DNA from 2 places in the Gorillibacterium sp. sgz306347 genome. Region 2 is predicted to be linked to the other one. Evidence: predicted binding sites of a transcription regulator. Region 2 holds the regulator's gene; the other holds the start of a gene.

Region 1 (7,177 bases), on a different contig from region 2:
GAAGCCGTCGGTCTCGCTTCCAGCTCCACGGTACACGGTCACCTGGACCGCCTGGAAAAGAAAGGCCTGATTCGCCGCGACCCGACCAAACCCCGGGCCATCGAGCTGCTTGGCGGCGGAGAAGAGACCGAAACGGTGTTCTCCTTTGCCGTATCCCGCGTTCCGCTGATCGGCAAAGTGACGGCCGGCATGCCCATTACTGCAACCGAGAATATCGAAGACTATTTCCCTCTCCCCTCTCATTATGTCGGGGACCATACCGTCTTTATGCTGACGGTCGAAGGCGACAGCATGATCAACGCCGGCATCCACAGCGGCGACTATGTGATCGTTCGCCAGCAGCAAACCGCCAACAACGGCGACATTGTCGTTGCCATGACGGAAGACGATGAAGCAACGGTTAAAACCTTCTATAAGGAACGGGACCACATCCGGCTGCAGCCGCAGAACGATACGATGGCCCCCATTATTCTTCCCAACGTATCCATTCTCGGCAAGGTTGTCGGCGTATTCCGGGATATTCATTAATCCATTCCGGGTACGGCATAGCAAAACCCTCGCGTCCATCCGGCGCGAGGGTTTTGCTTTGTTCCTTTGGTTTTCAACCGTCTCTGTCAGCGCGCTTCCCTCAGGTCCTTGACCCGGACATTGGCGCTGAACAGCGAGCCTTCGCTGCTGACCTTGAAGGAGGGGTATCGCTCCTCCGCCTCCAGCCGCATCGTTTCGTCAAACTGCCCTTGCTGCTGCCGGTCCACGTAGAAGAGAAAAGGATCGTCCTGCACCTTGATGTCGGTGCTATTCGGAGCATCCAGCAGCTGGAGCACGAGCACGCCATTGCAGCCGCAATCTTCGGTGTCGTAATACAGCTTGAAGCAGCCTTTTCCGCCGCCCAGATGCTCCCTTAACCGGTTCTCCGTCAGCTCGTTCAGCGTGATCTTCATGCTTTGCTCCTCCTCCCGTTCCCGATCCTACAGGAAAAGCTTTACTTCCCCGTTTTCTTCCTTCACCACATAGGTCTGCACTTGCCCCTGATCGGGCGCTTGAACAAGACCTGTGGCCAAATCGATTTTCCAATCGTAAAGCGGATCATAAATGTACCGGCCGGAAACAATGGCTTCCGTCAAGGTGCCGCCTTTCGGATGCGGACTGGCATTGTCGATGGCGAACAGCTCCTTGTCGGAGGTGCGGAAAACCGCCAAAACCCGGTCCTCCACCTGCACCGTTCTCCCGATCCGGGACGGAAACGCCTCGCTTTTGCCGATGAAAATGCCGTTTGCCTGCTGCGTCATGAGCCTGAAGCACTCCCTTCTATGATTACCCGGCCTGCCGGACCGGAATCCTCAAAGCTGCGGTTGAACCACTTCAAAATATGCCGACCGGGCTTTATCGTCGGCCAGTACCTTTTTCCACGGGTCCTCTACTTTCTGCAGCGCGAACTCAATGCGCGCTTTCAGGGCTGCGCGGTTGTCGGTGTCTTCCACGACCGCCTGCTTGATCGCGTCCAGACCGATCCGTTCCACCCATTCCGAGGTCCGCTCCAGATACTTGCCGGTCTCCCGGTAATGCTGCATGACGGCTGCCACTACGTCCACCAGTTCACCGTCCGTCTTCACCTTGCACAAGGAATCGGCCAATCGGGGCTTGATGCCCCCGTTGCCGCCGACAAAGATTTCCCAGCCGCCGTCGTTGCCGACGATTCCGATGTCTTTGGTGCACGATTCCGCACAGTTCCGCGGGCAGGCGTTAACCGCCATTTTGAACTTCGCCGGGAAGTCCAGCCGTTCAAACTTGCGTTCCAGCAGCTCGCCCATGGCCATGGAGTCCACCGTACCGAACCGGCACAAAGGCGCGCCGACGCATGTTTTCACCGTGCGCAGCGATTTGGCATAGGCATAGCCGGAAGGCATATCCAGCTCCTCCCACACCTTCGGCAGATCCTCCTTGCGGACGCCGACCAGGTCGAGGCGCTGTCCTCCTGTTACCTTAACCACTTTGATGTTGTATTTCAAGGATACGTCGGCAATTTTCTTCAAATCCTCCGGCGTTGTAACCCCGCCGTACATCCGGGGAACGACGGTATACGTGCCGTCCTTCTGAATGTTGGCGTTCAGGCGTTCGTTGACGAAACGGGATTCCTTTTCGTCCACATACGTGTCGGGATAGAGCATGGTCAGATAATAGTTCAGCGCCGGACGGCATTTGGAGCAGCCCTCTTCGTTTTTCCAGCCGAGGCCGCGCATGGCTTCGCGGATCGTCCTGAAGCCTTGGCCGCGAATCCCTTCAACCACTTCGTCCCGGTTCAGGGTCGTGCAGTCGCAGATGCCCTGCTTTGCGGCAGCGCTGAAGCCGTCGCCGAGAACATACTGCAAAATCTGTTCGACTACCGGCTTGCAGCCTCCGCAGGAGCGCGTCGCGCCGGTGCAGGCCTTGATTTCGTCTACGGTGGTGAGGCCCTGGTTTTGGATGACATCGACGATCGTTTTCTTCGTTACCCCGTTGCAGCCGCAGACGATTTCATCGTCCGCCATGGCTTCGACCGAAGCGCCTTTTCCTTCATGCTTGCAGCCGCTTCCCATCAGTTGGCCGTAAATCTCGTCCGTCATCTCGACGCCCTGGCGCACGTATTTTTGCAGGACGGCGGAATCCGTCACATCGCCGAAAAGAACGGTACCGACAATTTTGTTATCGCGAAGCAATATTTTCTTGTAGGTCCGTTTCCACTGGTCCTTCGCCGCGATGACCGTATGCTCGGGAGCGGTCAAAAACTCGCCTGCGGAGAACACATCCACGCCCGAAATCTTTAGCTTCGTTGACACAATCGAGCCTTGGTAGCCTTCGGTTTCCGCGCCGGCCAAATGTTTGGCCAATACGGTACCCTGCTCGAACAAAGGAGCGACCAGTCCGTAACAAACGCCGCGGTGCTCGACGCATTCTCCGACGGCATAGACGTCCTCCAGCGAGGTCCGCATAAGATCGTCGACCAGAATGCCGCGCTTGGCTTCAATCCCGCTTTGCACGGCCACCTGAACGTTGGGCTTGATCCCGACCGCCATCACGACCAGCTCGGCCGGAAGCTCCCCGCCGTCGGCAAACCGAAGGCCTTGTACCCGTTGGTCGCCGTAAAGCTCTGCGGTTTGCTTGCCCATCGCAAATTTGATGCCCTGCCGTTCCAGCTCTTCCTTCAACATGGCGGAGGCTTCCGGGTCGAGCTGGCGCTCCATCAGATCTTCCATCAAGTGGACGACGGTGACGTCCATTCCCAGGTTGACCAAGCCTTTGGCGGCTTCCAGGCCGAGCAGCCCGCCGCCGATAACGGCGGCCGTCTTATAGGTTTTGGCCGCTTCCAGCATGGCCGTGCAATCCGCAATGCTGCGGAAGCCGATAACGCCGTCCAGATCATGACCGGGGACCGGAAGAATAAACGATTGCGAGCCGGTTGCGAGAAGGGCCAGATCGTAAGGAATGGACAGCCCTCCGTCGGTGCGGACAGTCTTGGTTTCCGCGTCGATCCGCTCCACTCGCTGTCCGGTGTGGAGCGTAATGCCGTTTTCTTTATACCAGTCCCACTGGTTTAATACGATATCGTCCAAATTTTTGCTGCCTTCCAAAACATAAGAAAGCATGATACGGTTATAATTCGGGTGAGGTTCGTCACCAATTACGGTGATTTCATATTCCGTCGTCAATTTTAAAACCTGTTCAATGGTCTGGATCCCTGCCATCCCGTTTCCGATGACGACCAGCTTTCTTTTATCGGATGTCATATGCAGTGCTCCTTAAAGGTGAATTTGACTGTCTTGGCATTATACCTTTTTTCGGTTTTTAACTGTGTGATTCCAATCACAAGCGATAAGATCTTTTCGGCTCTTCGTGGACAACTCACAAGGAATGCGTTAATAATGAAAGAAGATTCCTTACATAAAAATGACGTGCAAACGATAAGAAGCTTTGGAATTTTTGCAGCGGAGGTAGCTTCATGATTATTCATAAAGGCGATACCCTGTTTCGTCAGGGGGAAACCGGCCCCCTGTACCACCTGAAAAGCGGAATGCTGAAAATTGTCCGCGTGCATGAAGACGGCTCGCAGTTTCTGGTTAACGTCATTGTGCCGAACGAAATTATCCCCCACCACTCGCTGATCAGCCCGAATCCTTATTACGGCACAGCCGTTGCGCTGATGACATGCGAAATCGAAGTCCTTCCGCGATCGGAGTGGTACCGGGAGCTGGAGCAAAATCCGGAGCGCTACCGGACTATCGCCATGCAGCTTCAGGAAAAGCTGCGAATGATGCAGCAGCGCATCGACCAGCTGACGGAGGTCTCGCCGGCCGCGCGGCTGGAGCAGCTTCAAGCCTGGTTCGAGACCTACATCCGTCCGGCTACGCTCACGGACATATTGACGCAGAGCGAAATCGGTCAAATCATCGGGCTTCGCCGCGAAACGATCAATCGGCTCCTCAGAAGCGCAACGAATTCGCCCGCCAGGAGCGGAAAAACACGGTCATAACAGACAGAGCGCCCGCTATACGGACGCTCTTCTTGTGAACCGCGTCCTTGGACCGAATCAGGACATGATGCGCTTTTGCCCCGTCAGCTTCTGGATCGGCTCGATGTTTTGCGTAAATTCCAAGGTGCCCAGGTAACGGCCGTCCTCGTCCCGGACGGCGAAATAGCGGATGTACACGAATTTGTCCCGGAACGGAATCCAGAAGCTTTCCTCATCCTTCACCCCGGCTTTAAAGTCCTCCAGCAGCTTGTTGACAATATGCACGCTTTGCGGCGGGTGGCAGTTCTGCACGGTCCGGCCGATGACGGCTTTGGTGCGGGCGAAGATGCGTTCCTTCCCGTGCGAGAAGTAGCGCACGACATCCTGCTCGTCGATAAACGTCAGGTCTACCGGAAGATGATTCATCATCGTTTCCAGCTGCTTCAGGGTCAGAATACCGGTTGCCATCCGGATCAGGCCGTCGGCGGCGGGCAGCTCGCTTTCACCGTCCGGTTCCGCTTCCGGCTCCGGCGCCCGCTCGGGAATCCATTCCCGCTCGGGGGCGGTGAGGCAGTAGCCGATCTCGTCGCTTTCCTTCGCGATCTTCACCCATTCGTCTTCCGTCAGCTTTTCCAGAGCCATCGGCAGCAAAATGTTCTCTTCCTTGAAAATCATCTCGGTAACTTCCTTCAGCACCCGTTCAATCAATCCCGCCAGCGCTTCGGGATTTCCCTCGTAATCTCTCAGCTTGGCGATTACTTCTTTGATGCCGATTCGAATGCCGTCGTCGACGCCCCACATCACTTTGGTCGGCCCGTAAATGCCGTATTTCTCCAGATACGGAAACAGCAGATTCTCTTTCCGGCTGTAGTGCTTATCAAGATCGTACAGCAGACTGAAATCCTCCAGCAGCTTCAGACGGTTCGGCTCGCTGTCGTCCCGGCGGAACTGGTCCAGGTGGAGCGAAATTTTAAAATTGACCAGCCGGTCCACTTCGCGGTTCTCCAGCTTGATCGTATGCACGGGATGCCCTGGCTGCTCTTCCGGCTTGGCGCTCCGGTGAATGTCTTGTATAGAGCCCTTAAAGACGGCTGCGTGCACGCTGCACAGGCGCTGCACTTCCTCGACCGGTATGCCGTCCTCCTCCATGATCGCCTGCTCCAAAGAGGAAATTTCGGAAACCGAGATATCGCCGATTGCGTGATCGAAACGCGCTTTCACTTCCTCCACGGTTTTGCCGCTGTGCAGCTCCTTGATAATTTCCTTCAGCATACGCCGTCGTTCGGCGTCCATCAGCGGGGCTTGCTCGCGGTTGTTAATCAGCTCGCTCATGCTCCACACTCCTTTATGGGTTTGATTCCTCATTGTTTTCTTAGCTAATTCAACCCTAACGGAAAGAGAAGTTTAAACTTGTGACTGAAATCACATTTTGTTCTTAGGAATGGCTTACAATAAAAGCAGGAATATCGCACCAGACACCCACAACACAAGCAAAATCGGATGGTACTGTTGTTCACTTCAAGTAACTGCTTGTTTTAATAAGAGAAATTTATCACAAGGAGAGAGTGAAAATGGAGAAAAAAACGATCGCCGAATTTCAAGACTATCAGGAAGGCCGCTTTACGAAGCGCATTGTGTTTAAAGAAGCGGCCCATGTCGTGTTTGTGCTGAATTTCGATGCCGGCCAGGCGCTTCCGATGCACAAACACCCCGGCGCGACGGTGTACATTACGGTGCTGGAAGGCAGCGGCGTCGTGACGGCGGCGGGAAAAGAAGCGGAAGTCAAGCAAGGCGACGTGCTGCAAATTCCGGGCGACGACGATTTTGCCTATGCCGGTTCTCCGGAGGAGCGGTCCAGCCTGTTTGTAACTTTGATCAACACGCCGAGCGAGCAGTACGCGCAAAACATTTAAGGCATGAAGCGAAACAGCAAAAAAACGCCCCGGACGAAGTGCGGAAGCACAACGTTCGGGGCGTTTTGATTTTTCCTCCGCGTTAAAGGGCTAACCTGTCTCTAAGCTTCTTTCCTCAGAAAACGCAGGGAAAGTTCATTCACAATGTCCGCGTGTTCCATGGTCAGGGAATGGCTCGCACCTGCAATCAAGTGGGTCTCCAAATGGGGAATCATGCGTTTGGCGTTGGCGGTCGCCTCTTTTGCGGGGTAGATGACCTCTTTTTCCCCGATAAGGAGCAGGGTAGGCACTTGAAAGCCGTTGAATTCCTCCTCGGAAAATACGGAAGGCATGACCTGCAAAAGCGGTTTGGCATGGCGATAACCCGAAATGACCTGAGCGCGAAATACTGGATGCAGGGGCTCTCCCGTGCCGGAGAACCAGGCAAATGCTTTGTCGATCCAATGCTCCGTATGAAACAACAAGGCTGGATAAATTTTGGCGAAGAACTTGAAGCTTATTTTATGAAAGGTTCCGGCAGGGGCATATAACATTAACTTGGACAACCGGTCCGGATAAGCAAGCGCAAAATTCAAAGCCAAAAAGCCGCCCATGGAGTGGCCGGCCAGGTCCGCCCTGTTCAATTCCAGAGCATTCAAAACCTCAAGAACCCACTGCCCGGCTTCCTTCCTGCTTTTTATAGCCATCAAAGGCTTGCTCTTGCCAAAATCGCCCATTACATCAACCGCATACACACAGCGTTCCTGCATCAGCCGGTTCACGTTGGGATACCACATCG
Region 2 (7,177 bases):
ACGCCAATAAAGGCCAGGAAAATCAAAAGCGAAACCGCGGTTCCGATCAAGATCTCCTTCCAATACTTACTCATTGGGCCACACTCCCATCGTCGCCGGAATCCGGGGCAAAATGATCGATTTGCTGTGCGTTCCGTCAGTCAGACGGATATATACATTCTCGTCATCGATCTCCGTTTCGGCATCGAGCGAGCTGTCCGTTTTTGTTTTTTCCTCCAGAATCTTCGGGATGTCCGAATAATGCCGGGTTTCCATGGCCTGCGCCACGTCAAACAGCGCTTTGGACCACCAGGCGTCGATTTCCGGGGACGAATTGCTTTCGACGTCCAATTGCACTTTGCGGCCGTCGATCAAGGATGCGCCATCCTTCACGATGGTCTGGTATATGTCCCGAATGCTGGCGTCGTCGCTCAGCTTCAGGTCGATTTGGACGGTATCGTTGGTGAATTTGGATGCTACCTGCTCCACTCCCTGGTTTTTCTGGACAAGCTCGGCCAGCGGATTTTCCATCGCATAGCTGCGATACATAAACCAGCCGCCAAACAACAGCACGCCGGAGGTCAGCAGGGCGACAAGAACCGGTATACCTTTCAACTTCATTGACGTCCGCCTTTCTAGTTGATGAATTTTGATATAAATTTGATATAAGACAGTATAGCACATAATATATCACAAGTGTTGAAACTTTGCGCAAAAACATAAAAAACCCGAAACCATTTGGTTTCGGGTTTCTTGTTCCGTCTATCAGTCTGCGCCGAGCTTCCACTTGTCCAGCAGCGTTCCGTCGCGGAACCGGTAAAATTCGTAGTAGAGGGTTTCCTTCCCGCTTTCCTCCAGCCGGTAAAAGGACTGCCAAACGTATTCGTTCTCATAGACCCCGGGTACAATGCGCATGATCGAAGCGGCCGGGGTTTGCTCCAGCACCTTTTTCTTGATGTCGGCTTTGGTCACTCCTTGATCGGCGTATTCGGCATGCACCTGTCCGCCCAGCACCCAGACCAGCATTTTGCGGCCTTCGGCGTTTGCTCCCTGCACCACCATCATCGGCGCGTCGGCGACAAAAGGCGTCACCTGACTGACGGTAACCAGTTCGCTTTGCTGCCTGGCCACCTCCGCAGCCGCATCTTCCTCGGTCCAAATATCCGCCTGCACGCTAATGTAAAACCGGTATCCGATTACCAGCAGCACAGCGAGCCCCAGCACAATGCCGACAATGATCTTCGTCCGCTTCCGCGAAGCGCGCGTTCTTCTTCCGCTCAACGCCCGATCAGCCCTTCATAGCTGGCGGCAAATTCCGCTTTGATTTTTTCTTCATCCAGGGTCAGGACCGCTCCGTTTCGAACGACCGGCCGCCCGTCGATCCACACGTCCCGGACATCCGCGGCGGTAGCCGAGTAGACCACATGCGACAGGAAATTCGAAGCCGGCTGATAATGCGGCTGGTCGATGTCAAGCGCGATAAAGTCGGCCTTCATGCCGGGCGCAAGCGCTCCGGTGCCGTCCAGCCAGATCGACTCGGCTCCGGCCCGGGTCGCCATCCGGAACGCTTCGTAAGCGGGAACGGCGGTCGGGTCCCCCGTTGTTCCTTTGTGCAGCAAAGCGGCCAGGCGCATTTCCTCGAACATGTCGAGGTTGTTATTGCTGGCGGAGCCGTCCGTCCCGAGCGATACCTTCACACCGGCGGCGAGAAGCTTGGTCACAGGCGCGATGCCGCTTGCCAGCTTCAGGTTGCTGCCGGGGTTGTGGGAAACCCGGACGTCGCGGCGGGCCAAAATTTCAATTTCCTTGTCGTTCAAATGAACGGCATGCGCGACAAGACACGGACGGTCAAACACGCCCAGCTTCTCCAGATGCTCGACCGGCCGGAGCCCGTAGGCCCTTTCGTTTTCCTCCACCTCACGCGCGGTTTCCGACATGTGGGTGTGCATCGGAAGATCCAGCTCGTACGACAGCTCCACCAGCTTCTCGATATAGTCCGGCGGGCAGGTATAGGGTGCGTGCGGCGAAATCATCGCCGTGATCCGGCCCCCTGCGGCGCCATGCCAGCTGCGGGCGAAGGCGGCCGCTTCACGCAGCTTGACGTCCTGCACCTCGGGCGGGCAGAGCCCGATGACGCCCCGCGTGAGACAGGCCCGCATGCCCGACAGCTCGACCGAGCGGGCCACTTCATCCATATGATCGTACATGTCGACGAACGTCGTCGTGCCCGATTTGAGCATTTCCACAATGGAAAGCAGGGTGCCTATTCTTACGTCGCCCGCCGTAAATTTCGCTTCGTTGGGCCACATTTTCTCTTCCAGCCAAACCTGGAGGGCCAGGTCGTCGCCTACGCCCCGAAGCAGCGACATCGCCGCATGTCCGTGGGTGTTGACTAGTCCGGGCATGTACAGCCGGCGGCTGCCGTCCACCACTTCGTCAAAGCCGGAGGCAAGCTGCTCCGGGGAAAGCTCGGGTCCGAGCCATTCAATTTTATCGTCTGCCACAATCATATTTCCGCGCAGTACGGGAGACTCCGCATCCGGAGTCAGAAAAATGCCGTTTTTGATCAACAATCGGGCCAAAGGGATCGTTTCCTTTCTGCTATCCGTTTTTCTAGAGCGTACAACGCCGGCGGGGCAAAAGCAAGGCTTCCGGACAAGAGTTGACGAAACCGTGGCGAAGGGGCGTCCTCATTGCGCGGCCCGCTCTCTTTATGATACCTTAACATAAGGAGCAACGGGGTCATATATAAACGGGAGGCTAAACCTACATGTTTCAGAAAAAGGGAGATACCGATTTTTTCAAGCTGCTGCTGGAATCCGCAGACAACACGCTCGTGGCGGCCAAAATGTTCCGCGAAGCAATGAGCGGCTCGAAGCCGCCGGTGGCTTACATCGACCAATTGAAGGATCTTGAACACAAGGGCGACAACATCACCCATATGATTTACCGCGGGTTAAATAAAGTGTTCATCACCCCTCTCGACCGGGAGGACATCATGGAACTGGCGAACAAAATGGACGATGTCATGGACTACATCGAAGAAACGATCGCCAAATTCGACTATCTGAACATCGAAGCCTCCGACGACTACATGCGAAAATTCGCCGAAGTGATTGTGAAGGCCTGCGAGCATATCGTCGAAGCGTTCCACCTGCTCTCCAAGAAGAAATACGATCAGATCTCCGAGCATACCGTGCAAATCAACAGCCTGGAGAACGAAGGCGACCGCCTCATGCGCGAGGGCATTCGCAAAATTTTCACCGAGCAAAAAGACCCCTACACGGATTTCAAAATCAAGGAGCTGTACGAGCGCCTGGAAAAAGCGACCGACGCCTGCGAAGGCGTCGCCAATATACTCGAAAGCATCATCCTGCGTTACGCCTGAGACGGCAGACGCGGATACACAAAACGCCGCGATCCCTTACGGATCGCGGCGTTTTCATTGGGAAGAAACGATTAATCCAGGTAATACGCCAGGCTCAGCAGCTCCGTCGTAAAATCGGCATAATGCACGCGCACGTTCGGAGTCACTTTAATGATGGAAGGCGCAAAATTGAGAATCGCTTCGACGCCGGCGGCAACAAGATCGTCTGCGACGCCCTGCGCTTCCGATCCGGGGACGGTGATGATGCCGACCCGGATGTTCTGCTGGCGCACCGTATCTTTCATTTCCTCGATAGGCTGGACCGTCAGGTGATTGATCTTCGTGCCGACAATTTCCGGAACGGCGTCGAACAGGGCGACAATGTGCATGTTGTCCTTCAGGTAGGCGTTGTAGTTGCTGAGCGCCTTCCCCAGGTTCCCGGCTCCGACCAAAGCGACGGCGATTTCCCGGTCCAGCTTCAGGATCTGACGTATTTTCTCAATCAGGTATTCGACGTCATAGCCAATGCCCTTTTTGCCGAAATCCCCAAAGTAGGCCAAATCCTTGCGAATTTGGGCGGGATTCAGATCCAGTCTGCGTCCCAGGTCCTGAGAGGAAACGGTCTGCACGCCATTGGCATGAAGCTCGCTTAAATAGCGCAGGTATACCGGCAGTCTGCGGACTACCGCTTCCGAGATTTTCTCCGTCGTCTTCATTCGTTAACCCCTTCCATCCATTGCGAAATTCTCGGCACCAGTTGCTTGGCATTCATATGCTCAATTTTGGGTCCCGGCAGCGAGTATAAGAAATGCTTTCCGTAATAGGTTTCCAGAATCCTTGTGTCGTACACGATCACAATGCCTTTGTCGCTTTCGCGGCGCACCAGCCGGCCGAAGCCCTGCTTGAAACGGATGACGGCCTGCGGCACGGAAAGCTTCATGAACGGATTCTGGTTTTTCTGTTTGATGCGGTCGCATTTGGCTTCCACCACCGGATGGTTCGGCGGCTGAAACGGCAGCCGGACGATCGCCAGGCAGCTCAGCGCTTCGCCGGGAATGTCGACCCCTTCCCAGAAGCTGCTCGTTCCAAGCAGAACGGTTTTGCCGTTCGCCTGAAAGAGCCGGACCAGCTTGCTTCGGCTTCCGCCGTCCATGCCCTGCCCCAATACCTGGATGCCGTCGGGCGTGAGCCGCTCGCGCAGCTCTCCGTGCACCTGCTTCAGCATCCGGTAGGAAGTGAACAGCACCAGCATGCGCCCTTTGGTTTCGCGCGCCACCTCGGCGAGCGATTCCACCAGCGCGGCCGTAAACTCGGCCTCGCCTTTCATTCCCTTCAGCACCGGGAAATCGCGCGGGATAACGACCAGCGCCTGCTCCCGGTAATTGAACGGCGAAGGCAGCTGCACCTCCCGGAGCCGGTTGTCCTCCGCCGCCTCCCGCAGCCCGAGCTGATCGATGGTGTAATCGAACGTTTTGCCGACCGACAGCGTGGCGGAGGTCAGCACGACGCTTTCCTTTTGATCAAAGAAATGCGCCTTCAGCATCGGGCTGACATCGATGGGAACGGACATGAGCTGCAGCGACTTCATTTTGTGCTGGTGGTTGCCTTCAATCCAGTAAACAAAGCCCGCATCGTTCTGGGCAACGAAAAAGCGCAGGTTGTCGCGCAGCCGGGCCAGCTCCTTGACGCCGCCCGAAAGGTTGGTGGCAAGGCTTTGCAGCTCCGACCGGTCCGGCTCCTCCTTGAGCGGCGCGAGCAGTTTGTCCAGCTGCTTCAGCAGCTTCGCCAGAAGCCGATCGAGGTCCTCGTGCGCTTCGGTCAGCTCCGCCCAGCCGGCCGGCTTGCGGTCGTCGGTCAGCCGGAATACCAGGGCGTTCTCTCCCGTATCGCCCGCACCTCCCGCCATCCGCTCGTACAGTCGCGACATCCAGTTGTCCCACCGCTCGCGGATGTCCGCAAACAGAGGATACATCTCGTCAATCGATTCGCAGAGCACGCCCGCTTTGTCGGCCGACAAATTGTCGTCGTGCACGATGCGCTGGCGAAGCAGAGGGAGCTGACCCAGCCGGCTGTCCTTGTAAAGCCAAGTGAGCCCGTTCACAAAAGCATGCCAGGAAACTTCCAGTCCAAGGTGCTTGGCGGCCACTTCTTCGAAATTGTGCGCTTCATCCACCACGAGCTGCTTGTAGCCCGGAAGAATCCGGTGCTCCGCCTTCATGTCGGTAAACAAAAGCGAATGGTTCGTGATGACCACATCCGCCTCGCCCGCATCGTAGCGGGCGCGATGATAGAAGCATTTTTTAAACCAGGGGCAGCTGCGGTTCTGGCAGGAATCCGCGTCGCTCATGACCGACCGCCAGAAATCGGCTCCCCGGCCTCCAAAGTGCAGCTCCTCGTCTTCACCGCGTTCGGTGAGGCTGAGCCAAACCAGCATTTGCGCCGCGGTGACCAGATCTTCCCGGCCGTTGTCAAACTCCTCGTACACGATCTTCTGCTCGAACTTGCGGAGGCACAGGTAATGGCTTCTACCCTTCAAGACCGCCGCCCGGAACGGGACGGGGAAAACTTCGTGCAAAAGAGGCAGGTCCCTTTGCCGCAGCTGCTCCTGCAGGTTGATCGTGTGCGTGCTGACGACCATTTTTTTGCTTTCACGAATGCCGTAATAGAGCGCCGGCAGCAGGTACCCGAGCGATTTCCCGGTTCCCGTACCCGCCTCGACCAGCAGGTGCTCTTCCCCCTCGAACGCGGCGGCAACCTCCGCGGACATGCGGTTCTGCGCCTCCCGCTCTTCATATGCAGGAAATTTGGCCTGCAGCTTCTTCTTGACGCCCTCGTGAAAAGCTTCAAAGGAATCGCCCAGCGTTTCACGGGCTTCCTTCTCGTCGCGCTCCCATTCCTCTTCGCCCCAGTCCTCCGCCTTCAAAGCGAATTGGCGGAAATGCTGCTGCGCTTCCGGCTCGGCGGCGACCGACTGCTCCTTCCGGGCGCATTGCTCGCGAAGGAACCAGCCGAGATCGGAGGAATCCTCCCGAAACAGCGCCTCAATGCGCTGGACCGTCAGAAGCGGGAGCTCCTGAAACCGGGACACGCACTTCAGCCAGAGCTCCGCGGTCGCTTCCGCGTCGGAATCCGCCTGATGAGGCCGGTCATGGGAGATGCCCAGCTCTTCCGTAACGTTGCCGAGGGAAAGACTGGACAAATCGGGGTAGCAGATGCGGAGCAGGTCCATTGTATCGAGAACCGGCCCGCCGAACTTGAAATATCCGCAGGCTTCAAGAGCCCGCTGCAAAAAAGCCAAATCAAACCCTACGTTATGAGCGACCAGGATGCTGTCCTGCAAAAGCGGCTGCATCTCCATGATGACCTGATCGATCGCGGGCGCGTCCTTCACCGTTTCGTCGTCGATCCCCGTTAAAGCGGTGATAAACGGGGGGATCGGCGTCCCGGGATTAACATAGGACGCATAACGCTTTCCAATCCGGTCTTCCTCTATAAGAACAAGACCAACCTGAATGATGGAATCAGTCGGCTGGCCTCCGGTCGTTTCAAAATCCAATACCGCGAATTTCATTGCCGCTTATCAAATCCCTTCTCCCGCTCCCCTAAGCATACCACAATCCGATTTCGCACAAAAGAAAAAACGACCGGAGTCTACGAGAGCCCAGTCGGTTTTGCAAATGGCGGCCCGCTTACTGTTTCCTGCGGTAAGGCCAAAATTCCTTGCTCCAGAAGGCCGGTTCCATAAACGAGGAATCGGTCAGGTCCGCCAGTTTAAAATATCCGTAAGCCTGCTCCATGTTCTGGTTGTGTACCTGAATGCAGCCCATGGCG

Evidence for each region. Region 2 encodes Rex, which represses fermentation and respiration genes when NADH is low (regulators of the CRP and FNR family bind a similar motif). Its sites were predicted from a motif close to TTGTGAAATATTTCACAA; they were not measured.
Region 1: nirB (nitrite reductase large subunit NirB) is a predicted target of Rex. The motif match lies at 3,829-3,846, and genes of this name have one in related genera.

What each region holds. Positions count from the first base shown of each region.
Region 1 covers NZ_JCAPET010000006.1:114,753-121,929, forward strand. The annotation lists gene lexA (transcriptional repressor LexA) at 1-528, shown strand, start outside; gene AC6I6H_RS05565 (iron-sulfur cluster biosynthesis family protein) at 615-941, opposite strand; gene nirD (nitrite reductase small subunit NirD) at 969-1,289, opposite strand; gene nirB (nitrite reductase large subunit NirB) at 1,341-3,764, opposite strand; gene AC6I6H_RS05580 (Crp/Fnr family transcriptional regulator) at 3,977-4,507, shown strand; gene AC6I6H_RS05585 (DUF438 domain-containing protein) at 4,565-5,818, opposite strand; gene AC6I6H_RS05590 (cupin domain-containing protein) at 6,058-6,399, shown strand; gene AC6I6H_RS05595 (alpha/beta fold hydrolase) at 6,501-7,177, opposite strand, start outside.
Region 2 covers NZ_JCAPET010000018.1:15,523-22,699, forward strand. The annotation lists gene AC6I6H_RS11300 (AAA family ATPase) at 1-74, opposite strand, end outside; gene AC6I6H_RS11305 (hypothetical protein) at 67-600, opposite strand; gene AC6I6H_RS11310 (cell wall elongation regulator TseB-like domain-containing protein) at 745-1,260, opposite strand; gene AC6I6H_RS11315 (amidohydrolase) at 1,257-2,567, opposite strand; gene AC6I6H_RS11320 (DUF47 domain-containing protein) at 2,750-3,367, shown strand; gene AC6I6H_RS11325 (redox-sensing transcriptional repressor Rex) at 3,439-4,062, opposite strand; gene dinG (ATP-dependent DNA helicase DinG) at 4,059-6,917, opposite strand; gene AC6I6H_RS11335 (tetratricopeptide repeat protein) at 7,036-7,177, opposite strand, start outside.